DNA from 2 places in the Shewanella sp. SM87 genome. Region 1 is predicted to be linked to the other one. Evidence: predicted binding sites of a transcription regulator. Region 1 holds the regulator's gene; the other holds the start of a gene.
The links. Region 1 encodes MetJ, which represses methionine synthesis genes. Its sites were predicted from a motif close to TAGACGTCTAGACGTCTA; they were not measured.
Positions count from the first base shown of each region.

Region 1 (14,963 bases):
AAGCATAGGGGTTATTGTTATTTATGTTTGTGCTCACACACTAAACCCATTTTAAAATCCGCCGCTCATTTTTAAAACAGCCAATAAATGAGACTTAACATTCATTAAGAGTCACTTATTGTTCAATTCAAACGGGATAAATTTACCTTACTCTGTACAAGGTTAAGCTGCAAGCCTTCAAGACTTAATGGCCTGCTCAATAACCAAATCGCGTCGATTCGAAACGATTCAATAACTTATGTATCAAATAGCATAAAAGTAACGTGCCAACGATAGCGATTAAAATACTGCTCACTCGGTATAAGGCACTGAAGATTAAGTCGTTACCTGGGGTCAAATACTGCCCAAACAAAATCCCTAACGTGGTCATAGCACCAAAACCCACGCCAGAGCCATTCGCCTCGCGCACATGGGCTTGGCTAAAAATCATCAGTCCAATCCACAACAAGGGGACAACTAACATCAATAACCCAGACCAATCATAGAGCAGCAACTGCACAAGTATCCCAAACGACACACCCAACAGGGTGCCTATGGCGCGCTTACGGGCATAGTCGAGTGCACCATTCCAATGCATGGGAAACAATAGCAAAAGAGTGGTCGCTTGAGCCGACATCGAATCCCGCAGATCAAATATTTGGAACACCAGAAACGATGCCGTCGCTATGGTCGCGCCGAGCAAGGCTTCGTGGCGCATTCGATGCGGCGCCTTAGGCCCAGGTTTGTAAGCCGCTCTTGGTTCAACATCGGGCCAGAGTGCCGTCATAGCGTAGGCGATAACAACTGAAAGTGCTGTCGCCCAAAAGTTACTGAAAACTAAGTCGTTTAAGTCAACCCCTGGATAGCTGGCAAAGTGCAGCATGATACTGAGACTCAGCACACCGTTGGCACCAAAGAGAAACAAACTGCCGCGGGACATGGCCGCAAAGCGGTATAAAAATAATAGGAAAACGATGGGAGTCATCATGCCGGGATGGCTGCCAAAGAAACCGCCGAGTAACCCAACCTCTAACCCAGCCATGGCAGATGAAGCCAATAATTGGCGCATAGCATGGCCATTCATCACTGGCACTAATCCGAGTAGTAGCATAGGTGTCACAGTGAAGAAGACTCCATTGCTCCAACCAAAAATTTTACACAGGGTAAAACCTAAGGTCGCGCCAGTCGCAATCCGTAAACACTGGCGTAAATCGTTGGCCGTCAATGGGCTATGGCGTAGTAACATGCTCGTCGCCTTGTTCTATCAATACATTAAATGAGGATGTTTAGCTGGCTTATGCTGCGTTCACACTTATGTTGCTTTGAAGCGTTCACTCAAGCGACTCGCGGCAAATACAAACCACCGCGAGTCACTCGTGCTCGTCAACACAGATAAGTACTAATGGATATGCCGATAAATATGCTGGTAAATACGCTAGTAAACATTCTAGTAAATAGGCTAGTAAATATAGTGCAGCAGGCTGATTGCTTTAATCTGCACCTTAGCGAGCAAGCTGAACAGGCTATTCTCGGGCAGCAGTTGCACGGTCGCGCGCCCCCCCGCAGGTAAGCTGTTCATTGCCATACCATCTAACACTAGATGTAATCTCAATCTTTGGGCATCACGTACCCAACGGTCCGATTCCTGCGGCGCGGCTAAACGGCCATTGGCATCGAATTGCCCTGCACTCACGCCCGCATCGACACTGCTCACCGTCGCCCGATATAAACGCCCAGGTTCGCCATCGAACGCAATCAAAGCGGTCGAAGAAGCATTGACGCCACGCAGACTCTTTTCACGAAAATCAGCAATAATATCCACTTTATCCGATACCACGGCTAACAGAGGTTGCCCCACGGTCGCAAAACTACCTACTTCTAACTGCAGGTTAGTCACTATCCCATCTTGATCGGCACGTATTTGGGTATAAGACAGATTAAGCTCGGCTTGAGCTAAATGGTTTTGCGCCTGACGCACTTTAAGATTCTCTTCGCCATAACTGCCACGACTCACTTTGAGTTTTTCTAAACGCGCATTGGCGGCAAGCAAATTGGCTTCAGCAGCTGCGGCATCGCTATCGGCTAGCTCCTTTTGCTGCTGCGATACGCCATGGGTGGCATACAGGGAATCGAGACGTTTAGCCTCGCTGCGTTTTTGTTGTGAGGTGGTTTTATTGGCATTGACCTCGGCCTTAGCGGCCAGTAGCGAAGCATCTAACTCAGCATTATCTTGACGGGCTTGCTCTAAGGCCAATTTAGCTTGCGATACCGCTAACTCATAGGGCGCGGGATCGACTTGAAACAACAAATCACCCTTGGCAACCGCTTGGTTATTGGTTACAGCTATGGTCTGGATTTTACCGCTGATCTGCGGTGTCACTTTCGTCACTACACGGGTCGCCATGGCTTGAGGCGTCAATGGCATCATAGTGTCGGCCAGCATGAAATAGCCAAAAACCATCACAAAGCCAAACATGGCAAATTTTACTAAACGGGCAAACTGTTGATCCGGTGTCATCTTCTTTCTCACAAAAGGGTGTCTGTAACCTTGGTTAATTTGGCGCTTGCGTTGTCGCTGATCAGGCTAATAATGCGTTCAAATTCGCTCAACTCTTCGGCACTGATCCCGCCTAATAACTCACGGCGCACTTGAATAATCCGCGCTTCCATTTGCTTTAAAACATCTAATCCCGCTGGCGTCAGACTCACAATCCTTGCCCGCTTATCTTTGTCACAACAATGACGCTCGACTAAACCTTGCTCTTCTAATTGCCCTAAGGTACGCATTAGCGAAGCCAATTCAATTTCTAAGGCATCGGCCAACACTTTTTGGCTAACACTGTCGCCTAAACGCAGCAGTTTCCAAAGGGCAGTCCAACGGGGATGAGTTAATCCTAAAGGTGCCAGCTCAACATCGGCCACGGTACGCCACAATCGATGCAGACGGCCTAAATGCTCCGCCAGTGATAACTCTTTTAGTCGCTCTAATTCTTTTTGCATCTTGCTCACCCACTTAGTTAGCGTGCTAAGCATTATACTTAGTTAGCAGGCTAAGTAAATGTGCTCATATAAAAAATTTTCTGTGTCCTATGGCGCAAAAATGTCGCATTGGGAAACAAATAATCCAAAAGGCTGGCGCTATCTCAAATATAATCAGCCGTATCTCTATAATATTAAAAAGATAAATCAGACTGATGAAGTGAACTGGGAGGTTGGCTTTGGTGAATTTAAAAATTAGTACGAGGATTGTGGTTGGGATATGTCTATTACTGTTGGCCATGATGAGCTTTATCATGCTGCTAGTCCTGTCGGAATTCAGCAGTCAGGTGAAAGAATCAGAGCAAAGAGAACTGCATAAACTGTACGAAACTGCGGTAGCCAACATAGCCTCATCCGGTAAACTCGCACAGGCCATGGCAACGATAGTTTCACTAACGCCAGAAATCCAAAGTAACTTCGCCGAACGGGATCGCCCCGCACTAAAAGACCGTACTCTGCCGCTGTTTGCCAAGCTTAAGCAAGATTTCGACGTACAACAATTTCAGTTTCATACGCCACCAGCAACCTCTTTTTTACGATTACATCGCCCCGAAAAATTCGGTGATGATCTCACTGCCATTCGTAAAACCATTGTGGAAACCAACACCACAAAACAGCCCTTAAACGGTTTGGAATATGGTGTTGAAGGTTTAGGGATTCGCGGTTTAGTGCCCATGGGTTATCAAGGCCAACACACAGGCTCAGTGGAATTTGGTATGTCATTTGGACAACCTTTCTTCGACAGTTTTAAAGATGCTTATCAAGCTGAAATCGCACTATTGTTGCCCAATGGCGCGGATTTTAAAGCATTTGGCGCCACGTTCACGCCCGATATTCAGGCCATAAATGAGCTCAATAGCGTGATGCAAGGCAATGAAGTGATTCGCACTATTAGCTTAGAGGGCAAAACCTTCGCTTTGTATCGCCACGCTATAAAAGATTACTCGGGACAAGTCTTTGGGGTACTGGATATTGCGATGGACAGAAGCCATTCAGAGCAAGTTATGGCGGATATTCGCCTCAAGTTGATTCTCATCGGTTTCGCTGCAATGTTAATCGGCACTGCCATTGCTTGGTTTATTGCTAAAGGCATTACCCGCCCGATAGCAGAAACAACCCAAGCCATGAATGACATCGCCGAAGGCGAAGGCGATTTAACCCGTCGAATTACCATAACGAGTAAGGATGAAATCGCCGAGTTAGCGCAGGCATTTAACCGTTTTGTGGAGAAAATCCACCACACAGTAACTCAAGTGTCTGATGCAACGAGTTTACTCGCAACCTCAGCGGAAGAGATGTCGGGCATTACCCACGAAACTCAATCGATGGCCAATCGTCAGAATCTTGAAACCGAACAGGTCGCCACCGCAATGAATGAAATGGCCGCCACTGTTCAAGAGGTTGCCCACAATGCGACCGATGCGGCCGATGCCGCCAATCACGCCAATGAGTCAACCGAACAAGGCAAACTCGTAGTGCAAAAAGTCGTCGCGACGATTGCTGTATTAGCGGAAGAAATCGCCGCTGCCGCCAATGCCATTAATGAACTCGAACGTAATACTGCCGAAATTGATTCTGTATTAGTTGTGATCCGCAATATTACCGAACAGACCAACTTGCTGGCGCTTAATGCCGCGATTGAGGCCGCCAGAGCCGGAGAGCAAGGACGAGGATTCGCCGTCGTAGCCGATGAAGTTCGCACCCTTGCGACTCGCACTCAAGCTTCAACCACAGAAATTCAAAAAATGATTGAAGCGCTACAGCTTAAAGCCAAATCTACCGTTTCGGCGATGGAAACCAGTTCACGCACTACTCAAAGCTGTGTTGCCCAAGTTAATCAAGCGGGTGAAGAACTCGTGGCCATCACCCAAGCGGTTTCGACCATTAGCCAGATGAACATCCAGATCGCCAGCGCGGCAAATGAGCAATGTGCTGTTTCCGCAGAAATTAACAAGAACATCAATAACATCAACGATATTGCCACGACGACAACCAATAGTGCGGTGCACACTGCGCGGGCGGGTGACGAACTTGCCCAGCTTGCGGCTCGCCTTCAACTGCTACTGGCACAGTTTAGGATCTAATACATACACCACTGACACAAAGCAAAACGCCGCATTATCTGCGGCGTTTTTATTAGCTTATTTTATAAGGTTTTATTTAGGACGCACGCCTAAAGTGTGGCAAATCGCGTAGGTCAATTCGGCGCGATTTAAGGTATAGAAATGGAAATCCTTCACGCCTTCGCGGGACAGCACTTTCACCATGTCGATGGCCACGTTTGCCCCCACCAATTGGCGTGTACCCGCATCGTTTTCTAGGCCGTCGAATTGCTTATGTAACCAATTCGGTAACGACACATTGGTCATGCCCGCGAAACGTTTTAGCTGGGTAAAGTTAGTCACAGGTAAAATGCCCGGCACAATTTCAACGTCGATACCGGCGGCAACGCAGCGATCACGAAAACGCAGGTAAGATTCCACATCGAAGAAAAATTGGGTAATGGCACGGCTAGCGCCCGCATCAATCTTACGCTTAAGGTTGATCAAATCCGCCTGTGCATTACTCGCATCGGGATGCACTTCTGGATAGGCCGCAACGGAAATATCAAAGTCAGCCACAGAGCGCAGTAAACGCACTAAATCGACCGCAAAACGGGTTGGCTTTGGGCTGCCCGCAGGTAAATCACCCCGCAGTGCCACTATGTCACGAATGCCCGATTTCCAGTAATGTTTGGCCAGTTCTAATAACTCTTCATCGCTGGCATCCACTAAGGTTAAGTGCGGTGCGGCAACGAGGTCGGTTTCCTGTTGGATACGTTCAATCACGCCATGGGTGCGGTCGCGAACACCTGAGTTAGCACCGTAAGTCACAGACACAAACTTAGGATTCAGCGGCTCTAAACGACGGATAGAGTTCCACAGTATCTGTTCCATTTCGGGGGTCGATGGCGGGAAAAACTCAAAAGAAACATTAATATCGCCATTAAGCTCAGACAAGCTCTGATTCAGCGATTGTGAATGTTGTGCGTGATGAAAAGCCATGTGTATTTCCTCAACCGCCCTTGGCGCTACTCTTTGCTAGTATGAATTAGTTCAAATGGACGTTTGGACGTCTATATGTCCATATACTAGAGAAACTGAGATGTAAGTCAAGCCCAAAAATACCCATAAACCGCATTTAATCTCGGTTAATTCAATAGATTTATTCTAGCCAATAAAAAAGGACTCGAATGAGTCCTTTAAGAAGCTTGATACCGCATTATTCCTGCAGCAGATCGCGACAGATCTGGGTCAGATCCGACTGCACCGCCGCCGCTGTCACTTCGCGTCCTGCGCCCGGTCCACGGATGATCAGCGGATTACCTTGGTAGAAGACACTGCGGATCACAAACACATTATCACCAGGGGTTAAGTTAGCGTAAGGGTGATGGGTATCAATCCACTGCAAACCCACTTCGGCCTTAAGCTCTGGACCGCTGTTGTCTAAGGATGCCACATATCTGAGCACCTTATTTTGCTCCGCCGCCGCACCATATTGTTGCAGCAGATCGGCATCTAACTCAGCAATGCGGGTGAGAAATTGATCTAAGGGAATATCCGCCAAAGCGGCTGGTACGAGTGAGCGCAGCTCAATATCTTCAAGCTCGATTTCAAGGCCAATCTCACGGGCTAAGATAAGCAGTTTACGCTGCATATCACGGCCGGAGAGATCGTCGCGGGGATCGGGTTCAGTAATACCTAAGCCTCTGGCTTCAATCACTAATTCTGAAAATGGCTTACTAGTATCGTATTTCTCAAACAACCAACACAAGGTGCCGGAGAAAATCCCGCCCACCGCTTCAACGCTATCACCGCTGTTACGCAGATCATTTAGCGCATGTTGGATGGGTAAACCTGCGCCACAGCTGGCGTTATAGCGCCAAAATAAGCGACGATTACCCAGTTGCTGCTTTAACTCTCGATAGAAAGGCAGTGGACCCGAGCCAGCGAGTTTATTCGCGCTCACCACATGGATACCACGCTCGAATAGCTCTGGATATTGCAGCGTCAAACTGGCGCTGGCACTGATATCTAAGGCCACCAGCTCATCGCAGTTAACTTGCTCTAATTGCTCGAATAAATGTTCATACTGCCAAGGCGTTGCTTCAGTATTAAACTCTGTTTGCCACGCGGCAAGATTAATGCCGGTGGATTTAATCAAGGCTTTACTCGAACTGACTAAACCGACTAACTCAACACTGGCTTCGAGTTCATGGTCCAGTGATGGTGAAACCGACTTAAACAGATCGATCCAAGCCTCACCGATATTACCCACACCGAGCAGCAAGACGCCAATGCGTTTACGCGGACCCGCGCAGCGGCGGTGCACCTTTTGGGTTAACAGATTCACCTGCGACTGGGGCACTAAAGTTACTAAACTTAAATCGCCACTAAACAAAGGTTTAGCATCGCGGCTCAGTAAACGCGCGAAGCTGCGGCGATAATGTTCGGCGTCGGCACTTACTAATGCGACTAAACCAAAATCTGTGTTGATCTGCTGATCGCTGATCCCTAATGCTTCGGCATCGAGTAATCTTTGAACTTGTTTTTGATTCTCAGCGGTATAGGCAAGTTCAACCCTTTGATGGGCAGAGGTCCAATGGGCCAATGGCGTTAAACCTGCGGCGATCAATAGATCTAATAAACGGGTTAACTCACCCGTGAGTTTAAAGCCGAACAGGACCACAGCATTGAGGTTAGTCACCACAGGTGCGCTCGCCGACGAACTGTGGGGCGCGATCAAGGTAAAGTCGGTGTGGGATGCATAACTTGAGCGTACCGCTAAACTCACTTCGGTATTAAACAAAGGCTGCAGAGTGCGCGAATGTAATACTGGCGAGCCTAAACGCGCTAGGCGATCGGCTTCGGCAAGTGACATGCTTTTCAGTAACTTGGCATCGTTGATTTTATTAGGATCGGCGTTGAACACCCCTTCCACATCGGTCCAAATAGTCACGCGCTCGATATCGGCGAGACTCGCAATCAGGCTGGCACTAAAATCTGAACCATTACGACCAAGTAATAAGGTATCGCCACGCTCGTTAGCGCAGATAAATCCTGTGATCACTAAGCGTTCATTGGGATGCGCAGCTAATAGGGCTTGTACTTTAGCGCGGGATTCCTGTACCCGAATTTGTGGCACAGCGGCTTCATCGGCCACTAAAATTGAACAGGCATCCACATGGCTTGCTGCCACGCCAGATTCGCGCAGCAGCGCCGCCATTAAACGTGCCGACCAACGTTCGCCAAAGCTCACCACATGGTTGATTTGGTATTCGTTGCGCTCATCTAAAGACAACAAGCTGATGAGTTGCGCTTTATCAGTGGCCAAACGCTCACGCAGATCTCGGGCTTGTTCATTCGACAACAACTGCTCAATCAACCCCTGTTGGTAACTGATCAGCACTTGTAATTCTTCTTGCCATAGCTGACCCGCATCACGCAGCGCTAATAATTTATACAGGAAATTCGTGCTTTTACCCGCCGCAGAGACCACCACGAGGTCATCACTATGACCGTGGGTTAACAGGATATGGGCGACTCGACGATAACAATCGGCATCCGCTAAACTGGAGCCACCAAATTTATGTAAGTGACAACGTGCCATCTATTATTCCTCTACTGACAAGCCGCAACGGCGGCTAATCCTGCTTGAATATCTGCAACTAAATCGGCGGCATCTTCAATACCCACCGATAGACGCAATAGGGTGTCCTTAATACCAGCCTCGAAGCGCGCCTGCGGCTCCATGGCTCTGTGGGTCATAGTGGCGGGCACTGCCACTAAACTTTCGACGCCACCTAAACTTTCCGCCACACTAAATAAGCTGAGTGCACCTAAAAAGGCCACCACTTCGGCCTCGCCGCCTTTGAGCTCAAAGCTCAGCATAGCGCCAAAGCCCTGTTGTTGCTTGGCCGCAATGGCGTGACCTGGGTGATCCGCAAGACCTGGATAATAGACTTTGCTCACCACAGGGCTTTGCGTTAATACCTCAATAATACGCTGGGCATTGGTTTGATGCTCGCGAATACGCACCGCTAAGGTACGTAGGCCGCGCAGGGTCAGATAACTGTCGAAGGCCGACCCCGTTAAGCCTAGAGTGTTCGACCACCAATGTAAGCTTTCGCCGATTTGCGCGTCTTTGGCGACCACAGCGCCGCCGACCACATCGCTATGACCATTGATATATTTAGTGGTGGAGTGGATAACGATATCCGCGCCTAACAATAGGGGTTGTTGCAATATTGGCGATAAAAAAGTGTTATCGACCACCACCAGCGCGCCGACACCATGGCTCGCCTTAGCAATGGCTTCGATATCCACCACACGCAATAACGGGTTCGATGGGGTTTCGAGCCACACCATCTTAGGATTCTGCGCAATGGCGCCGGCTAACGCTTGGCTGTCGGTTTGGTCGACCACAATGAGCTTAAACTGGCCTTTCTTCGCCAAGTTGGTAAATAAACGGTAGGAACCGCCGTAACAATCGTGGGGCACGACCAATAGGTCATCGGGGCCGAGCAAAGTAGTCACTAAGGTGATGGCCGCCATGCCAGTACATGTCACTATGCCAGTCGCCCCCTTTTCTAATTGCGCTAATGCTTCGCCTAAAATGCAGCGCGTTGGGTTGCCTGAACGACTGTAATCGAATTCGCGGGGATTTTTATGACCATCGAAGGCGTAATTAGTCGACAAATAAATCGGTGGCACAACTGCGCCATATTGAGTATCGCTTTCGATACCCTGACGCACTGCCAGTGTGGCTAATTGACGCTCTGCCATGGGGGGACTCCTAAATTCGGTAGACTGATAGAGATGTCTGGACGTCTAAATGTACCTAAGCCCAACGCCATCGTCAATAGGCGTGAAGACGTTTAGACGTCTGAACATAAAGAAATCTGTTTGCAATCACAAAGAAATAGTAGCAATAATTTGACTGTTCTTTGTAAGGGTTTAAAATCTGCCCCGAATTTAGCGTTATAACAGGTGAGTCAATGACTGAATGGAATGGGGAATACATCAGCCCCTATGCTGAACATGGCAAGAAGAATGAACAAGTAAAAAAAATTACTGTGTCTATTCCGCTCAAAGTGCTTAAGGTCCTCACGGACGAACGTACTCGTCGTCAGGTCAATAATTTGCGTCACGCCACCAACAGCGAGCTGTTGTGTGAGGCATTTTTGCACGCCTACACTGGCCAGCCATTGCCCAACGATGAAGATCTGTCAAAAGATAACCCAGACAGCATTCCCGCCGAAGCCAAGTTGTTGATGGATCAAATGGGAATCGAGTGGGAAGACATGGAATAGCGACTCGTCGCTTTCAAAGTCATATCACAGTGCTCATCAATAGGGATCGTTAACGATCCCTTTTTGTTTATACCCAAGCGACTTCAAACTTTAAATTTCACCATCTTGAGTTGGTTTGGGATATAGGAAATCCTATGTTTTCTATGATAGATCCACAGACACTCGCCTTAGCCTCGCTGGTCGTGTTTCTGGGCGCCTTAACCCAAAGTCTGATTGGGTTTGGGCTTGCGGTTGTCGCCAGTCCTTTGCTGTATATCGTCGATCCACAACTTGTACCTGCGCCTGTTATTGCTATGGGTTTCTCCATCGCCCTGCTGACCTTAGTGCGTGAACGCGGCCACTTAGAATTCAATGGCTTGCAATATGCGCTCCTAGGTCGCGTGCCCGGCGGTTTTATCGGCGCGAGTTTATTGCTGTTTGCGCCTCAACCCATACTCGGTTTATCCATCGCCGCCATTGTGACTGTCGCAGTGATCCTCAGCCTGTATAAATTCAGCCTGCCAGTGAATAAGAAAACCCTCTTCGGTGCGGGCGTGGTTTCAGGGATCTTCGGCAATATCGCCGCGATTGGTGGCCCGCCGATGGCGATTTTATTGGCAGGCAAAGATGCCTCGCAGTTTCGTGCTGCCCTGTCGGCCTTCTTCATTTTTAGCTCCATGATTGCATTGATCATTTTAGCGATCACTGGCTTATTAGAATTAAAACATCTGTGGCTGTCGTTGATGCTGCTCCCCTCAGTGATTTTAGGTTACTTAGTCGCAGGGCGATTAGTAGGCCGTGTCGATAAAGAGAAGACAAAGATGGCGACGTTAGTCCTGTGCAGTATCAGTGCCTTAGTGCTAACGGTGAAGTCGGTTATCGAGTTATTACCCCAATAAGCGTCCCGCTTGTACTGGCAAACCTTCTCAAGATTCAAACAATAAAAAAGCACTGACATTGCCAGTGCTTTTTCTTTATCTATCAATATGTAAAACCAGCTTACACTCAGCTTAAATAGCTTTGCCCTGCGTACACAATAAAGTGTCTTAAGGCGAGTACGCCCGTTAAGCTCGCACAAGCCACCATGATCATCGCGCCCTTAGTGTGGCGAGTCGCGGTGGGTAGCAGCATAAACAGCAATGGAATACCAAAGCCAATACCGACAACACCTATCCAGAACACGCTTGCCCATAGCCCAGAAGTTAACGATGCTAAGGCCGCTGCCGCCGCGCCACCCTTGAAGTACAAGGCGCAGAACAACATGAACAGGAACAGGATTTCAATCGCCATCACAGGCAATTCTAAACCGTGCATCTTCACTAAAGTTTTGTCGTGGCTGTCAGTCTTAAACATCAGCAACGCCAGTACCGCATTTGCCGCAGCGCCCGCCGATAGACCTGACACTAAAAACAGCGCAGGCAGCACCGCAGTGTTGAGCATAGGATAGGCATTCATCGCCGAAATTAAGAAGCCAGTGTAAGCCCCTACGCCAATGGCGAGGACAAACAACAATACTTCAATCAGCCTTCGAAATGGCATAAGTAACTTAGCGATAGGTGTTAGGAAACCCAAACCCCATTTTGGTAAGTCATCCCGCAGCACAATAATGGCGTACGCAAAAGCTAAGGGAGAATACGCCAGCAGCGCCAGCACCCCGATTGCCATCACAGACTGGAAGTTATAGTGAATTAAGATCAGCCAAAAGTGGAATGGTTTGGTTAAGTCAAACACTAAGCAAGCTAAACCTAAGCTAATTGCCACAGGCCCAATAATGGCTGCCGCCTTAAGAATGCTGCTTTCAGCTCCCGCGCTGAGTTCCTTATTCGCCCAGCGTAAACCAATGCCAATCAATAAACTGCCCGCGGATAACCCCGCCATAAACAAGTAAACGGCGATGACCCAGTGCCAAGTGACAGGATCATATTGCGCCATGTCGCCCCAAGTATTGTTCATAATCAAATCCCCCCTCTTTTGGTAGGAACGCGATATACCCTAGGTTTAGTGCCCAAATGGGTTTTATCTTGGTAAGTGATTTTAGTGTTGAGCATGATGGCCACTTCACTCTGCGGATCATTAGCATCACCAAACACTAAGGCATCGGTTGGACACACAGTCACACACGCCGGCTCTTCGCCCCGTGCTAAACGACTGTCTTTACAGAAGTTACACTTATCCGCCGCCTTGGTTTCTGGGTTCATAAAGCGCACTTTATAAGGGCACGCTGCCACACAGTACATACAGCCGACACACTTCTCGATATGGATAGAGATAATGCCGTCTTCACCCACATAGGCCGCACCCGTTGGGCACACCTTAACGCAGGGTGCATCTTCACATTGCTGGCAAGATACCCTGTGATATTTGAAATGCAGATTGGGCATCTCACCAAAGGGGCCTTCCACACGCACTTGCAGACGAGTTACGCCTTCGGGTACGCCATTTTCACTGCGACACGCCACGTTACAGGCTTGGCAGCCGATGCACTTATTCTCGTCGTGCACCATTACATATCGTTTATTCATTTAAGCCTCCGATTAGCGCTTTGCCAGCGTGACGCCCGTGGTGTGCACTGTCATGCCACACACAGGAGCAGTAACGTGCGGCAGTAAGTTACCGCAGTGGATACCTTTGCCCGTTGCTCTGACCAACTCTTTGTTTTTAGAACCAAAGCCCATGTAAGCAAACACAGTATCTTGGCGAATGCCCGGCGTGACTAAGGCATGGCCTTCTTCTGTGCCAACACTGCTGGTGAGGCGGATTGGGTCGCCATTGCTGATCCCTAACTTGCCCGCAGTAACAGGGTGAACCCACACAGCGTTATCCGACATCAGGTTAGCGAGCATAGGCACATTGTGGGTTGCGCCATTGGTGTGCACCGCCACTTTGCCTTGGATAAAGTACAGCTCATCTGCTTTTTTAAGATTCACTTCGCGGAACTTGATCACCCCACGGCCCGGTGCCATGGCTTCGACTTTCGCGGAAGTGAGTTCAATCTTGCCACTCGGGGTTTTAAAGGTCAGTGCACTGGCGTAAGTGCCGTCTTCATCGGCAGGTCGCGCATTGGGGTATGCCTTAATAAACTCGGCAACCATCTTAGGCTCGCACAACATAATTGGCTTACCGAAGCTCACGAAACCTTCGTCTTTGATCCGGCGCAGCAGGTCAGTGTCGCGGTTCACCTGCAGCATTTGCAGGGTTTCCATGTTTTCCCATGGATAGAACTCGCCAAGGCCCATAGCCACACCCACATCCTTAAAGATCTGCCAAGAAGGCTTAGTATCACCTAAGGTTTCAACGACCCGTTGGCGCACATAATAGGCCGGATTTTTACCTGACTTATCAGCAATTTCTTCATCACGTTCAAGATAAGTCGATTCAGGTAAAATCACGTCCGCATAGGCGGCGGTTTCGCTGATATACACATCACACACGGCGATAAAGTCGAGCTTTTTCATCGCTTCAACAACGCGCGCTCTGTCTGTCATGGTTTGCATTGGGTTAGTGCGTGACATCACCCAGCCGTGTAACTGGTAAGGAACAGCGCTTAACGTGGCATCGAGAATGGTTTGGTAAACGCCGCCCGATGTCCACATCATGGCGTACTGCTCTTCCACCTGATCGATACGTTTCGCTGCTGGTTTTGGCATGTCTTTCACGCCAGGTTTTGCCAATACTGGCGCAACCGCTTCACCGGCAAGCTTGTTGTAATCACCGGGTTTCTGGCCGATATAAATCCCGCCCTTACGCTCAATATTACCAATCAAGACGTTGGCGGCGTACAGGGCGCGGCGCATCTCAAACTCTTCGGTGGTAAAGGTGGCTCTGTGACCAAAATCGACCACAGCATGGGGCGCTTTAGCGGCATATTCGTGGGCGATACGACGAATGTCTTTGGCAGGCACATCGGAGATGGTTTCAGCCCATTCAGGGGTATAAGCTTTCACTTCGGCGGCAAAGGCTTCGAAGCCTTCCACATAGCGCGCGACAAATGCCTTGTCGTAAAGATTATCTTCAATCAATACATGGCATAACGCCAAGGCGACGGCTACGTCGGTACCGGGGCGAATGGCATACCATTCATCAGCTTTATCGGCCACGACGGAGAATCTTGGCTCGAACACCACCAGCTTGGCACCTTTGTCCATTTGCGCCGCCATCATGCCGCGGGTTTCGGACATATTGATGCCTTCGTACAGGTTATGGCCGAAGTTAATGATGTATTTAGAGTTACTTAAATCTCGTTTGACCTTAGTGCCAAAAATAGCCTTAGCGGCAATTTCATAACCGCCGGGGCAAGTCGACGCGTGGGTAAAAGTATTTGGACTACCAAAGGCGGTCGCAAGGTGAAACAAATGCTTTTCTTGTGAGCCCGATTTTGACGAGAATGCCACGGCCTCTGGGCCATGTTCTTTTTTGATTTTATTGAGGTTTTCAGCGATTAATTTATAAGCTTCATCCCAACTGATCTCGGCCCATTTGCCTTCGCCGCGCTCACCGACCCGCTTTAACGGTTTAACGATACGCTGTGGATCGTACAGTAAGCTATGGCCTGCGCCGCCTCGGGCACACACTTTACCGCCAAAGGATTTAGCGGCCTTGTTGCCACTAATGAAGA
Region 1 is NZ_JAKKSC010000047.1:2,515-17,477, forward strand. Features, by position in the region: gene L5M11_RS22175 (DUF2955 domain-containing protein) at 197-1,225, opposite strand; gene L5M11_RS22180 (HlyD family secretion protein) at 1,439-2,497, opposite strand; gene slyA (transcriptional regulator SlyA) at 2,506-2,979, opposite strand; gene L5M11_RS22190 (methyl-accepting chemotaxis protein) at 3,201-5,102, shown strand; gene metF (methylenetetrahydrofolate reductase) at 5,175-6,062, opposite strand; gene L5M11_RS22200 (bifunctional aspartate kinase/homoserine dehydrogenase II) at 6,280-8,667, opposite strand; gene metB (cystathionine gamma-synthase) at 8,679-9,842, opposite strand; gene metJ (met regulon transcriptional regulator MetJ) at 10,055-10,369, shown strand; gene L5M11_RS22215 (sulfite exporter TauE/SafE family protein) at 10,504-11,247, shown strand; gene nrfD (NrfD/PsrC family molybdoenzyme membrane anchor subunit) at 11,354-12,301, opposite strand; gene L5M11_RS22225 (4Fe-4S dicluster domain-containing protein) at 12,304-12,870, opposite strand; gene phsA (thiosulfate reductase PhsA) at 12,883-14,963, opposite strand, start outside.

Region 2 (14,963 bases), on a different contig from region 1:
AACCGTACGGAAGCGACCAATTTCAATATCTTTCCCCCAAGGATTATTCGGGTGAGATCCAGGTACAGTTAAACCAGCATCCTCGTCAAGTGGTGTCGGTGCTCCACCTGCGATTGAGGTATTGTGCTGCGCCGCTAACTCTAAAAATGCTGTTAAATCATCATTAAAATGATAGTCAAATTGGCCAATAGCCCCTACGCGCTCCGCAGCCGGCGCAACAAAATTGTATGAGCCGTACTCAAATAAACAACTTCCACTCGCGGTTGCACTATCAGCAGGACAAGCAGGATCGATAGTTTTAACACCATCAACATAGAAATACCCAGGAAAACCACGGGAAGAACGAAAATCTTCACCACCATAAGGTGATTGATTTGAAACACCAAAACGTCCTAAATCAGTCGCAGCTAAAGTATCATTTTTGAAATAGTCGAGGATAACCGATGCGCTACCCTTATCGGACTTCATCCCCCACACCATATTCGCTGTAGTTTCATCGTAGCCAGTGCCTGAAGCATCACCGTAGCCAAGATTGACCTCAATGCCTTCAATGTCTTTTTTCAGAACTATGTTAACCACACCCGCGATCGCATCAGAACCATAAATAGCCGATGCACCGTCCTTCAGTATGTCGATACGTTCAATAGCTGATACCGGAATATTATTGATATCAACAAAGGAATTAGTGATACCTTCGGCAAAAGCACTCGCCGCAACACGACGACCGTTAATTAACACTAAGGTCGCATCTGGGCCTAAACCACGTAGACTGATAGATGCGCCGCCGTTGGCGGTTGAATCTTGACTGTTTCCTCGGGTAGAAAACGCGCCAGCACCATTGGCAGGCATGCGTTCAAGTAATTGCTGCAGGTTATCAAATCCCATATTGGCAATATCGTCTTTACTGATCGATTGAATAGGGGAAGGGCCTTCAATATCGGTACGTTTAATACGGGAACCCGTTACTTCAATACGTTCAACTTTTTCTGCACCTTTATCGGCAGCATGGGCCACTGTTGGCGCACATGCCATAGCAATTGCGATTGCACAAGCACTGGGTAGAATCTGAGGTCTGTTCATACATTTCCCTTGTTTTATTTATCTCATTAAAATTATTTTAACAATAAGAAAACCCTAAATTAACAATACACAAGGTAATGAGTTACAAACCAAAGTCAATGGCAGAGAAATAAAAGTTAAACTTTTGTTACATTTGAGACAGTGTATTTTCCTCATACGAGAATCAAAGAACGTCTAGGCACTAAAAATTCAACCTACAAGACAAGTCGCAGTATTTGAATATCAGAATTTAAGGAAGAAAGATGGAAGACAAGATTATTTATCAAGCAGAGTTTGAAACCCATTTAGGTTGGTATTGGTTGCTTTCAGGCGCCGCCTATTTCAGCCTAAGCATAATAGGTATTCCCTTGTTATTACTTTGGTTTCCAATCGGGCTCTGGGGGACTCGCCGCTATATTCGCAATATGAGTGCCGAGCTCACCAGCAATAAACTTATTGTCAGGAGGGGCATATTAACTCGTACTGAAAACACAGTGCCTTTGGACAAAATTACCGATATGGCATTGATCCAAGGCCCAATTATGCGCCTATTTGGTCTGCATAAACTCACGGTAGAAACCGCAGGCCAATCGGGCGCAGGCGCATTGATAAGCTTAGTCGGCATAGTCGATGCGCCTCGATTTAGAGCCCGCGTATTAGAACAAAAAGAACGGCTTACCCAACCCTTGCACCCAACAATCCCATCGGCACAGCCAGATAATACGCTATTACAAATCGTAGTCGAAATGGCTGCAAGCTTAAAACGCATTGAAACTTTACTCAGCCAAAAATTAAACAGATAAATTGAATAAAACGACTTTTAGTTCAATCACTTTACCTTTAATGTTGAGCCACTCACTTAGCGTTAGCGCGGCTTTAACATGAGCGCAGCCTTAGCATGAGGGCTTATTCGATTCCCCAGATTAATTTTCAACAGGCATTTTTAATAACGACATGACAGAATCTTCAGTAACTTCTCCTTCATCCTCTTGGATGACACACCTAACTCTCGGCATTAAAGCCATGGGCCCAGGTGTTCTTATGGCCGCAGCGGCGATTGGCGCATCCCATTTAGTCGCCTCGACTCGGGCGGGCGCCGAATTTGGTTGGCAACTGGCTTGGGTTATTCTTGGGGTGAATTTACTTAAGTATCCCTTCTTTGCAGCTGGCGCACGCTACACAGCTGCCACAGGGGAGAGTCTACTGCACGGCTACCAAAAACAGGGCCGAGGTTACTTACTGCTGTTTACTGGGCTCAATGTGATCGCCGCCATTGCCAGTACTGCAGGGGTGTGCATGTTAACCGCCGCTATGTTGACCCAATTTATTCCGCTCCCCATCGATTGGTTAGCCCTACTGGTATTGCTGAGTTCATTGGCTTTACTGATTTTAGGCCATTATCAACTGCTTGATAGACTCACTAAGATCATCATGTTCGCCCTAACCTTAACCACCTTAATTGCCGTGGCCTTAGCTTGGGATCACGCTCAACCATTAGCGAGCAATTTTATCTCTCCTTCACCTTGGCAATGGGCCCATGTGGGATTTTTGGTCGCCATGATGGGTTGGATGCCAGCACCGATTGAAGTCAGCGCTTGGAATTCTCTCTGGTTGCTCGAAAAACAAAAAAGCCAGACGGTCACGAAAGCGCAGGCACTGCTCGACTTTAACTTAGGCTACATCATCACTGCGATCCTCGCGATCGTGTTTTTGTCCTTGGGCGCCTTAGTGATGCACGGCAGTGGCGAACACTTTTCAGATTCCGGTGCGCAGTTTGCTAATCAATTGATTAATCTTTACAGCCAAGTGATGGGCGGCGAGAGTCGTTATCTTATTGGTATTGTGGCATTTCTGTGTATTTTCAGCACAACAGTAACAGTGATCGATGGCTATAGCCGTACCTTAGATATGGGCTGGCAGTTACTCACCTCAAAGGCCAGTTCAGACAAACGTCTCACAGGGATCATGCTCGCCATCAGTGCCTTTGGCTTATTGCTGATCCTCTTCTTTAAAGGTGCACTCTTACCGTTACTCGAGTTTGTGATGATCTTGGCCTTTATGACCACAGTCATTTTTGCTTGGTTAAATTACCGCTTAATGACCAGCAAACAGCTTCCCGAGACAGACAGATATGGGACTAAGATGAAACTACTCTCTTGGTTTGGCCTAATTTATCTACTGATTTTCGCAGCACTGTTTATCTATTGGTACAACATCATTAAAGGTTAATTGCCAGAATGTTTATGCCGGAGTAATAAATGGCCTTAACTAACTGCCATTAAATTCCCGCTGAATTCTGCAATTAAGGTGGTTTGGGTATATAATGCGGGCTCTTAAACCAGATAGCGCAGCCGCGCCAAGAGATGACCATGATTAATAATGATATTTTGCGCCGTTTGCGCTTCGTGTTTGATTTTAGCAATGCAAAAATGATTAAAATTTTTGCTAAAGCTGGAAGAGAAGTGCCTGTCGAAGAGATGATTGATCTTCTACGTAAAGAAGAGGAAGAAGGTTATAAAGCTTGTAACGACACGACCTTATGTCAGTTTTTAGATGGTCTTATCATAGAGAAGCGCGGTCTACGTGAAGGTGCAGAAATTCCAGCGCCCGTTTCACGTTTAAACAACAACCTCATCTTTAAAAAGCTGAGAGTTGCCCTCGAAATGCGTGAAGAAGACATAGTAGCAGCTTTGGCTTTAGCCGAAGTGAAAATGTCAAAATCAGAGCTAAGCGCCCTGTTCCGCAATCCAGACCACAAGAATTTTAAAGAGTGTGGCGATCAAATACTGCGTAACTTTATCCGCGGCTTATCACTTAAGTATCGCGGCGTATAACGCTAAACTTATGACATAAAACGCAGCTTAGGCTGCGTTTTTTTATATCCGTTTTTATCTACACCTGAGCTTGTTTGGATATAAACAAGACCTTAACAATTCCATCTCAACAACCTCAGAAATCCTGTTTAAAACAGCTGACTTTTTTACTGCTGCAAAAAAAACCACAAATACCTCGTTCCACGGACAACAAAGATCACATTTCATGATAACCTTACGTGACTTACAGCACGTATTGACCACTTAAACAATAACTCAAAAGGTTACCCATGGACGATAATAAACGCCCCCTCTATCTTCCGTTTGCAGGACCTGCCATTCTTGAAGCCCCACTGATTAACAAGGGCAGTGCATTTTCTGAAGAAGAGCGTATTTTCTTTAACCTCGAAGGCTTAGTCCCCTATGCCATTGAAACGATTGAGGAGCAGGCTTCTCGCGCCTACGATCAATTTAGAAGTTTCAATAACGACTTAGACAAGCACATTTACCTACGTAATATCCAAGACACAAACGAGACCTTATTTTATCGTTTAGTGCAAAATAACATCAGCGAGATGATGCCCATCATCTATACGCCGACAGTAGGTTTAGCTTGTGAACGTTTCTCGAAAAACTATCGCCGCAACCGTGGTTTGTTTATCTCCTATCCGAACAAAGATAGGATCGATGACATCCTCAATAACTCGACTCGTCAAAAAGTTAAAATCATAGTAGTCACTGATGGTGAACGTATTTTAGGCCTTGGCGATCAAGGTATTGGCGGCATGGGGATCCCTATCGGTAAGCTGTCACTCTACACTAGCTGTGGCGGTATCAGTCCGGCTTATACCCTGCCTATTACCTTAGATGTAGGTACAGATAATCCGCAGTTGTTAGAAGATCCTATGTATATGGGTTGGCGCCATCCACGCATCGGTGGTGAAGAATACGCCGAGTTTATCGAAGCCTTTATGCAAGCTGTACATGTGCGTTGGCCGGATACTTTGATCCAGTTCGAAGACTTTGCCCAAAAGAATGCCATGCCGATCCTAGAGCGTTATAAGGATCGCTATTGCTGCTTTAACGATGATATTCAAGGCACTGCTGCGGTTGCCGTTGGTTGCTTGCTCGCCGCGTGTAAGGCTGCGGGCACTGAATTGAATCAACAACGTATCGCCTTCCTCGGTGCTGGTAGTGCCGGTTGCGGTATTGCCGAAGCTATCGTGGCACAAATGGTGTCTGAAGGGATCAGCGACGAGCAAGCTCGCACTCAAGTGTGTATGGTTGACCGTTGGGGCTTATTGCTCGACAACATGCCTAACCTGTTGCCATTCCAGCAAAAATTGGCGCAGAAATGCACCAACATCCAAAATTGGAGCAATTTCAGCGACAATATTTCACTGCTCGATGTGGTTAACAACGCCAAGCCGACAGTGTTGATTGGGGTATCTGGCGTTCCGGGTCTCTTCACCGAAGAAATCATCCGTGCTATGCACAGCCATTGTGCTCGCCCGATTATTTTCCCTATGTCGAACCCCACCAGCCGCGTAGAAGCGACACCGAAGGACATTTTGCATTGGACCTCAGGTCAAGCACTCGTCGCTACGGGCAGCCCATTCGAGCCTGTGGTTGTCGATGGTGAAACCTATGAAATAGCCCAGTGCAACAACAGCTTTATCTTCCCAGGTATTGGCTTAGGCGTATTAGCTTCAGGCGCACGTCATGTATCCGATGCCATGTTGATGGCTTCAAGTCGCGCACTTGCCGAATGTTCGCCACTGGCAATCGATGGTACAGGTCCACTACTGCCTAAACTCGAAGATATCCATGCTGTGAGTAAGCATATTGCTTTCGCCGTAGGTAAAGTCGCAGTTGAACAAGGGTTAACGCTGCCAATGAGCGATGAGATCTTACAGCAGTCGATTGAAGGCAATTTCTGGAGTCCAGAATATCGCCGCTACAAACGCACTTCGTTCTAAGCATAGCGTTGCCGCGACTCAAGTTGCAGTAGAGCAGCTTAGTTGAGCGTTTGTGCTAGCCAGCAAAAAGCCCGTTACTTTGCAGTAACGGGCTTTTTCATTTCAGGCACAGTTTTTCATTTCAATAGAACACTAAGGTGCCATCACCTGTTTAAAGCTATTGAGCAAAGCGCGATCGGTACGCGCTTTCTTCAACTTACGTAGGCTTTCTTTGAGCGATTCATCGGCTAAGCGCGTAAAAATACCGTTATATTCTTGCTCTTGGATTGCACTATCAGTATCGGCTTGCTCAGAAATTTCTTGGGCGACACGACTCAATTGCAACCAAGCATTAGCAATATAGAAACCGTGGAATGCGGCTTGTTCCATTAGATTACGTGCACTGGCAGGTAAAGATGCCCAAGCTTGGCTAAATTTACCTTCCCTGTCTTCCAACAGTTCGGCACACAAACCTTGGTACGCTGCTAATAAGTCACCCGGTAATTTAGCCATTGGTAACACTTTATTCGCAACATTGTAAGAAATCTGCTCGGCAGTTTCACGGTAAACAGCTGATAATTCGCTCATAAAAAATCTCGATTAACATTCATTCAAAAAATAGACTTAAAACTGACCACTCACATATAAACCATAAACGCCGTTACCCGCTATCGGCGTGACAGTAATACCTTCATAGGGCTGAGTAAAATACCAACCCGCTAGCGCGCCAATCGCCGCGCCAGCTAACACATCCTCGAGGTAATGTTGGTCGCTCGCCACTCGGGTGTAGCCCACATAAGATGCGGCAACATAGGCAGGTAAACCATATTGCCAACCATAGCGCTGCTGAATAAACGTCGCCGCCATAAAGCTGTCTGAGGTATGACCCGATGGAAACGAATCATCGCCACTATCGTCTGGCCTGTCTTTACTCACACTATACTTAAGACCTTCAACAATTAACCGACTCGACACCGCTGCCTGAATTAACTGCCAACTACCATCATAACCCTCTTCATAAAACAAGGTCGCACCCATCGCAGTAGCGGGTAATAATAAATGCAATACATCGCCAGAGGTTTCTAAATCTGAGCCTGCCCAACTAGTGCCACTCATCATGAATAATGCAGCACAGAGTAATTTCTTCAAGGGTGATTCCTTTGTGGGATAATAACCAAGGCGGAGTTTATACCTTGATCATTAACCGAATGCAAAATTGCTATACATCTATATTAAAAATGAACAAACAAGTTATGCTAAGCTAATAATTAGCTATTGATTTTAATTCGAACAGGAATCTTTTTTGCTACATCAACTTAGGTATTTATCATTCTCCTTATTGCTGCTTCTACTGCCGCTCAGCAACGCTATGGCAGAAGAAAAGACTCAGGTTGATAAAATATTTGCAAGATTTGAAAGCGGCGTCCCTATGACCCGTGAAGAAATCGAAAGCAATCTAGCGTTATTAAGCAAACTAATTTCGACTGACGATGTCACCCGTCATGAAAAGCTACAACTGCTCAAATGCTGGGATCAGAATACAGAAAACGACACAGCTATTGCACTGGCACTTAAAAATACTAACCAAGCACTGAGCAATATTCCGCCAACCGCCTCCCCCCATTTCATTACCGACCTCACGCTCTGCCACTCTTGGTTTCTGCAATTAAGTGGTGATATGGATGGCGCGATGGAAGGCTATAATCTCAGTGTTAAACGTGCCTATGAGCATGAAGACCTTAAGCTAATAGCCGACTCGCGCAGCATTCGCGGCGCACTTTACTCTTATATTGGCGATTTTTCTGCGGCATTAGACGATCTCGTCACAGCGCAAGATCTCTATGAATCACTCAATTTAAGCGGTTGGGCTAACATTAACCTTGCCGATGTTGCTACCAGTTTTAGACGTTATGGCGATCCCCAAAGTGCAATCCGCTATTACACCAAACTCAAAGCTCTCTATCTAAAAAACAATAACCAAGAACAGGCAATGTATGTCAACTCGGACATTGGCCTTGCCTTAGATGAACTCGGTGAACATCAACAGGCCGTAGATAATTTCTTAGTAAGTTATCAATACTTCAAGGAACATCAGCAGGAAAAAGTGGCAGCAACTATGGCAACGAATATTGCCTACAGCTTAATCAAACTCAATCGTCTAAACGAAGCCGAAAAGTATTTAATCGAAGCCGATACTGTTATTAATGAAAAAGATCTGACCGATTACAGCTTCATGAAGCTTTTTATGGCCGATATAAAGTTTCAACAAGCTCGCTATAAAGAGGCGCTTACCGAACTTGAGCAAGGGGAAAAAGCCTTTCGCACTCTGCAGAATAATCGGGGACTCACTCAACTGCTGCAGCTTAAAAGTAACATATATGTGGCTATGAATGATTTATCTGCCGCCTACGGAGCGCTGCAAGAATTTGTTACCCTAACAAAAAAAGTCGATGGCAATTCTCTCTCCCATCATACGACAGAATTAAAGGTCAAGTTTGATACCAGTCGGATTGAATCTGAAAATCAACGCTTGATTGAAAACCAAAACCTTAAAGAACAAGAGCTCGCGCTACTCGAAAAGAACAAATCACTGCAACACATTATCCTATTACTAGCGGGCTTTATCCTGACGATAGTGTCTATATTCGCTTATAAACAAGTACATAGAAATCGCCAACTGCAAGTTATTGCCCTCACAGATTACCTTACCAAACTCCCTAATCGTCGGCATATTTATGCCCAAGCCGCGAAATATTTTCAGCAAGCCTTAAAACATCAAAGCCCTTTTTCAGTGATTATTTTTGATGCGGATCACTTCAAAAAAATCAACGATAACTTCGGCCATGAATTAGGCGATCGCGCCCTTATGACCATTGCAAATGCAGGCCGAGCCTTATCGGGTAATAAAGATCTCGTTGGCCGCATCGGTGGTGAAGAGTTTTTAATCCTATTGCCTAACACTGATGCCACAGGTGCGTTAGCGCTGGCGCATCAATTGCAGAACCATATTAGCCGCCTTAGCGCACAGAATTTACCAGCAGAACTCAAATTAACCGTTAGTGCTGGTGTCGCCACTTTAGAACCACAAAATAATACGGAAGATGCATATCAAGATAAAGATTTTGCCACCCTGCTAAAGCGGGCCGACAATGCTCTTTATGAGGCTAAAAATGCGGGCAGAAATTGTTTGAAATCAGCCAAGAATGAGGCTTTAAGAGAGAATTAAACGGCCTTATGCCAAAACACTTGATGTTGTAATGGCGGTGGCAAAGTGCCAAACCATGTCTGATACAGACGACTAAATTCACCTGAGTCTTTCATTTTCTCAAGCTCTGTTTGCCAACTGATAACGGTTTCCGCCGACGTCCCTTTAGAAAAAGCTAAATAGAGATTAATCTCCGATACCACAAACACTTGGCGGATATCTGTCTCACTCGCGCCAACCTCTTCGAGTATCTGCTTTACCGCAAGATCCGCTTGGCACCAAAAACGAATTCGAGAAAACAGCAACTGTTTCGCCGATTGCTGCGGAAAACTCGCCACCAGCAAATTATCCACGCCCGCTTGTTGTAGCAACTGCGCACCCGCCGATTCCCGATAAACCCCCACAATATCTGTCGATTGAAGTTCAGCAAGTTGATCGAGAGCGATGGGATCTGCCGCCCTTGCGTACAATGCAATTTTGCTGGTCGCAATAGGACCGATAAAATCGAACTGCTCAGCTCGCTCATCATTAATTGACGTAGCAAAAAGTAAAACGTTCGCAGAGGTATTGGCAATTGAATACGCCCGAGCCCAAGGTAACACATCGATTTTTTCACTCTGACCCAGTCTTGATTGCAAGGTATTGACTAAGTCCACCGCAAAACCTTGCGGCACACCATTTTGCTCGTAACTCATGGGAGGCCAAGCTTCGGTCACCAATTTCAACTTGTCAGGCGCCGCAAAAACAAGATTAGGCATCAGGCCTAATAAGCTCATCGCAAGAAAACACGCCCTAAGGGGAAACGCACTCAGCATACGAATACCAAACGATAAACATTAGACCTAATCATAGACTCAATCCCAACTGCAAATAAACAAATACCCCAAAGAAAATATCGCCTCACGCCCCCTTCTGAGTAAACTCGTCCTCAATAAGTGAAAACTGCTATCATATTGCCACCTAGCCAAGAGCCTCGCTGCAATCAATTCATGTCAACTTTAGCCAATCAAACCCCAAGCCAATCCTATGCCAGCATGCTGTCGCGGCTCGCTCTTCAAATTAAAACGTGGGGAAAAGCACTCGGATTTGCGCAGGTTGGCATTTGCGATACGGATTTAACCGCTGAAGAAGCCAAACTCCAAGCATGGCTAGACAAAGGTTTTCATGGCGAAATGGCCTATATGGCTACCCATGGCATGATGCGCGCTCGCCCGCAAGAACTGCATCCGGGCACAGTGCGGGTGATCTCCGTACGGATGGACTATTTACCACCCGAAGCTGGCTTTGCAACGAATCTCACCGATCCCAACTTAGGTTATATTTCCCGTTATGCAGGAGGTCGCGACTACCACAAGTTGATCCGCGCTCGACTTAAAAAGCTGGGAGATCAAATCAGTGCAGAGCTAGTTTCTCTCGGTTTCGATGCCGCTGACTTTCGCCCCTTTGTTGACTCAGCACCAGTACTTGAGCGCCCCTTAGCCGAAAAAGCCGGTATAGGCTGGACAGGTAAACACTCACTCATACTCAACCATGAAGCTGGCAGTTGGTTCTTTTTAGGTGAGCTACTGATCAATTTGCCGCTACCAGTGGATATTCCCATTCAAGAAGGCTGTAACACTTGTGTCGCCTGCATTACCTCCTGCCCAACGGGTGCAATCGTAGAACCTTATGTAGTCGATGGCAGACGCTGTATTTCCTATCTCACCATTGAACTGCAGGGCGCTATTCCTGAAGAATTTAGGCCACTCATGGGCAATCGCATCTATGGCTGCGATGATTGCCAACTCGCGTGTCCCATCAATCGCCAAGCGCCGCTGACTGAAGAAACTGACTTTCATATTCGTCCGCAGTTAAAGCAACCTGACCTTCTCAGCCTTTTTGCTTGGAGCGAGGCCGAGTTTCTTAAACAAACTGAAGGCAGCGCCATTCGTCGCATTGGACATAAACGTTGGCTACGTAATATTGCAGTAGCACTGGGTAACGCTCCCGCAAGCCCAAGCATTGTTGCCGCACTTAACGCCCGCAATCACAGCGAAGATATCGATGAGATAGTGCGTGAGCATATTGAATGGGCGCTTAATGCCCAGCAATCGCGCCTTGCTGAAAGCGCTGCAACTGAACAACAAAAAGCCCGCCGCAAAACCGAACGTATGGTGCGCATTATCGAAAAAGGCTTACCGCGAGATGCTTAAGTCAGTCGGCAATAAATAAAAGACAACGGATGCATAAGCATCCGCTGTTACTAATTCAACAAACTCAATAAGCTCAGTAAAAAAATATTTCACTCAAGCATAATATTAACCAAGGCGGCGACGTAGTTCTCGCGTGGCATCGACCATGTTTTTCAGTGCGGGTTCGACTTCATCCCAAGTACGGGTTTTTAGGCCACAATCTGGATTGACCCACAGCTGACGTACGGGCACTTTTTGCGCCGCTTTCTCGATTAAGTGCACCATGGCCTCCACACTTGGGGTGTTTGGCGAGTGAATGTCATACACACCTGGGCCGATTTCATTGGGATATTCAAAATCTTCAAAGGCGTTGAGTAACTCCATCCGTGAACGCGAAGTCTCGATAGTAATCACATCGGCATCCATGGCGGCAATCGCGGCAATAGTGTCGTTAAACTCGCTGTAACACATGTGGGTGTGGATTTGAGTCTCATCAATCACCCCAGCAGCGCTGAGTTTAAAGGCATTCACCGCCCAATCTAAATAGGCTTGCCACTCACTTTGTTTCAATGGCAGACCTTCACGGAAGGCGGGCTCATCGATTTGTATAATGCCAATGCCGGCATTTTGTAAATCCACCACTTCATCACGAATCGCCAGCGCCAGCTGAGTCGCAATCACATCGCGGCCGATATCTTCACGGGCGAATGACCAATGCAGAATCGTCACAGGGCCAGTCAGCATGCCTTTTACAGGCTTGTCGGTGAGACTTTGGGCAAACTCGGCCCAATCAACCGTCATCGCCTTTGGACGACTAACATCACCATAGATCAACGGCGGCTTAACACAGCGTGAACCATAGCTTTGCACCCAACCATTTTTGGTAAAGCCAACGCCCGCAAGCTGCTCACCAAAGTATTCCACCATATCGTTGCGCTCGGCCTCACCATGAACCAGCACATCGATACCGAGTTTAAGCTGGCGGTCGATAGTATCGCGGGTGACTTGTTGTAATTGCTCTGTATATTGTGCATCACTCAGATCGCCCTTGCGCCAACGACTGCGTAGTCCACGGATTGCAGGTGTTTGTGGGAAGGAGCCAATGGTGGTGGTCGGCAACAGAGGTAAACGGTATTTCTGCTGCTGCACTGCTTGGCGTACGGTGAAATCACTGACGCGCTCATAATCGGCAGATGTCAACGCGGCAACGCGGGCAATCACTTGACTGTCGGCAGCCTGCGCTTTCGCCTCGCGGCGCGCCAAACTGGTTTGCACAATCTCTTTTGCCGCGATAGATTCAGGTGCCAGTAGCAATTGGCGCACATTGGCCAGTTCAAGTAATTTTTGCTTCGCAAACGCGAGTTGTTGACGCAGCGCGGGCTCAAGCGTGGCTTCCACATCTAAATCCACAGGGCTGTGCAGGAGTGAGCAAGAAGTACCGATCCACAAGCGATCTCCGAGATCACGGGCAACCGCGCCTATGCGTTCGGCAATCAAATCCGCCTCTGCCGCCCACACGTTGCGACCATTGACCACACCCACCGACAAAATTTGATCTCGACCAAGCGCATGGGCAAAGACTGCCAATTGATCCGGCGCTGTGACTAAATCGACATGCAACCCCGCGACCGGCAAGGCCGATACCAGCGCTTGATGGTGTGCGATACCGCCGTAATAACTGGTAAGAAGGATCTTCACCTTCGCAGTGCTGAGGGCTTGATACGCCTCAGTCATCGCCGCTTGCCATTCGCCATCCAATTCCAATGCGAGAATGGGCTCATCGAGCTGTACCCATTGCACTCCCAGAGCAGCAAAACGCACCAAAATGTCAGCATAAGCAGCTAATAAATTGGGTAATAAGCTTAACTTATCAAACTCTTGGCCCACGGTTTTAGCAAGGAACAAGTAGCTAACAGGGCCGAGTAGCACAGGTTTTGCTTTATAACCTAAGGACTGCGCTTCGCTAACTTCATCAAAGAACTGCTCATAGGCAATCGAAAACTCTTGGTTTTGGCTGAGCTCAGGTACCAGATAGTGATAGTTAGTATTGAAATACTTGGTCATTTCAGAGGCTGGCGCATCTTGGCCCGTTGGCGCTCTGCCGCGGGCAACACGGAATAAAGTATCGAGATCGATTGCCCCTTCACCACGATGACGATCAGGAATGGCATTTAAAGTCGCGCTTAAGGTCAGCACTTGATCATAAAAGGCAAAATCACCTACGGGAACTTGCTCAATGCCAGCAGCAGCTTGCCACTGCCAATGGGTGCGGCGAAGTTCACTCGCCACTTCACGTAATTGTGCCTGAGTGCTCTCACCACGCCAGTATTTTTCTAAGGCAAATTTCAATTCACGACGACGCCCAATACGGGGAAACCCAAGACTATTTAATTGCATACTCTATCTTCCTTTATTTGAGATAAGCCATATTCGGCACTTACACCCACCAGATTGTTTTCTCTTGGCACTTTTCAGCACTTCAGCCTGATAAATAACAATGGGCGTCTGGACGTCTAGAAGTTTATTGTGTTAGTCTCTATTCCAGCAACCGAATTGATTTCAAGCACAACATGAGCGAAATTCACTTGGAGTGAACATGATCGAACTAAGACACCTGCGAACCTTAATGGCCCTGAAAGAAAGCGGCAGTTTGGCGGGCGCAGCCAAAAAACGTTTTGTCACTCAATCCGCCCTCTCCCACCAGATTAAGGAGCTGGAGCAAAGGATTAACTCGCCCATTTTTGTGCGTAAGAGTAAGCCACTGTCATTCACCCAAGAAGGTGCACGCCTGCTGCATCTGGCCGAAGAAATTTTGCCTAAGGTGTTAGAAACCGAGACAGATTTGAAGAATGGGCTGGAAACCGAAACCAATCAGTTGCGTGTCGGCATTGAGTGCCATAGCTGTTTTCGCTGGTTAATGCCTGTAATGGAGCAATTTAGGCAAGATCATCCGGCAGCCGAGTTAGACTTGTCGAGCCGTCATCTGTTCGACTCGCTCAATGCCTTAGAAATGGGTGAACTGGATATTGTATTAACCTCAGATCCTGTGCCTGGGCATTCACTCGCCTACCAGCATTTGTTTGATTTTGAAGTGAAGTTAGTGGTTGCTAAGGATCATCCTTTAGCGAAAGAAGCCTATGTCACCCCTAAGCAATTAGCACACTTGCCTATTATCAGTTATCCAGTGCCGTTGACGCGTTTAGACATTTATCGCCACTTTTTAGAGCCTGCGGGCATAGAGGCGGGCGAGCAAAAAACCTGTGATTTAACAATGATGTTATTGCAACGCATCGCCTGTAAAGACGGCATAGCCGCACTGCCAAGCTGGTCGATTAATGAAGGACATGGACTGAGTCTCGCTACGGTAAAACTCGGCCAAGAAGGTCTGAAACGACCGCTATTTGGTGCCTATCGCCGCCACAGTGCTAACTCTGCATTGATCCAAAATTGGTTACAACTGGTGGCGAGGGAAGGTTTATCCCGCCAGCAGAAGACGAATTAATGCGGGTGAAATTGACTAAAAAAGCCTGCGAATGCATAATGCCGTTCACTTAAGAGTGAACGGCATTTTTCTTTGGTCTAACCGGGAACTTGTTTTTGCTCATTTTAAGAACTCGTGGATATGCCCTTTCCCGTTTACCATCCAGCTTAAATTGCCGTGCATTTCGTTCTATATCCAATACGTCTCTCGGGACATTCCCCGGTGTTTGTGATGACAGTTGTGTCAACTTGAAGATGATATAACTCGCCGCATCCC
Region 2 is NZ_JAKKSC010000018.1:89,678-104,640, forward strand. Features, by position in the region: gene L5M11_RS15155 (TonB-dependent receptor) at 1-1,080, opposite strand, end outside; gene L5M11_RS15160 (PH domain-containing protein) at 1,323-1,862, shown strand; gene L5M11_RS15165 (Nramp family divalent metal transporter) at 2,014-3,288, shown strand; gene L5M11_RS15170 (DUF1456 family protein) at 3,429-3,893, shown strand; gene L5M11_RS15175 (NAD-dependent malic enzyme) at 4,163-5,851, shown strand; gene L5M11_RS15180 (DUF3069 domain-containing protein) at 5,984-6,418, opposite strand; gene L5M11_RS15185 (phosphatase PAP2 family protein) at 6,455-6,979, opposite strand; gene L5M11_RS15190 (diguanylate cyclase) at 7,200-9,056, shown strand; gene L5M11_RS15195 (substrate-binding periplasmic protein) at 9,053-9,850, opposite strand; gene queG (tRNA epoxyqueuosine(34) reductase QueG) at 10,025-11,227, shown strand; gene metE (5-methyltetrahydropteroyltriglutamate--homocysteine S-methyltransferase) at 11,333-13,603, opposite strand; gene L5M11_RS15210 (LysR family transcriptional regulator) at 13,803-14,708, shown strand; partial or broken gene L5M11_RS15215 (IS4 family transposase) at 14,758-14,963, opposite strand, start outside.
Region 2: the regulator MetJ is predicted to act here: its motif matches at 13,713-13,730, upstream of metE (5-methyltetrahydropteroyltriglutamate--homocysteine S-methyltransferase).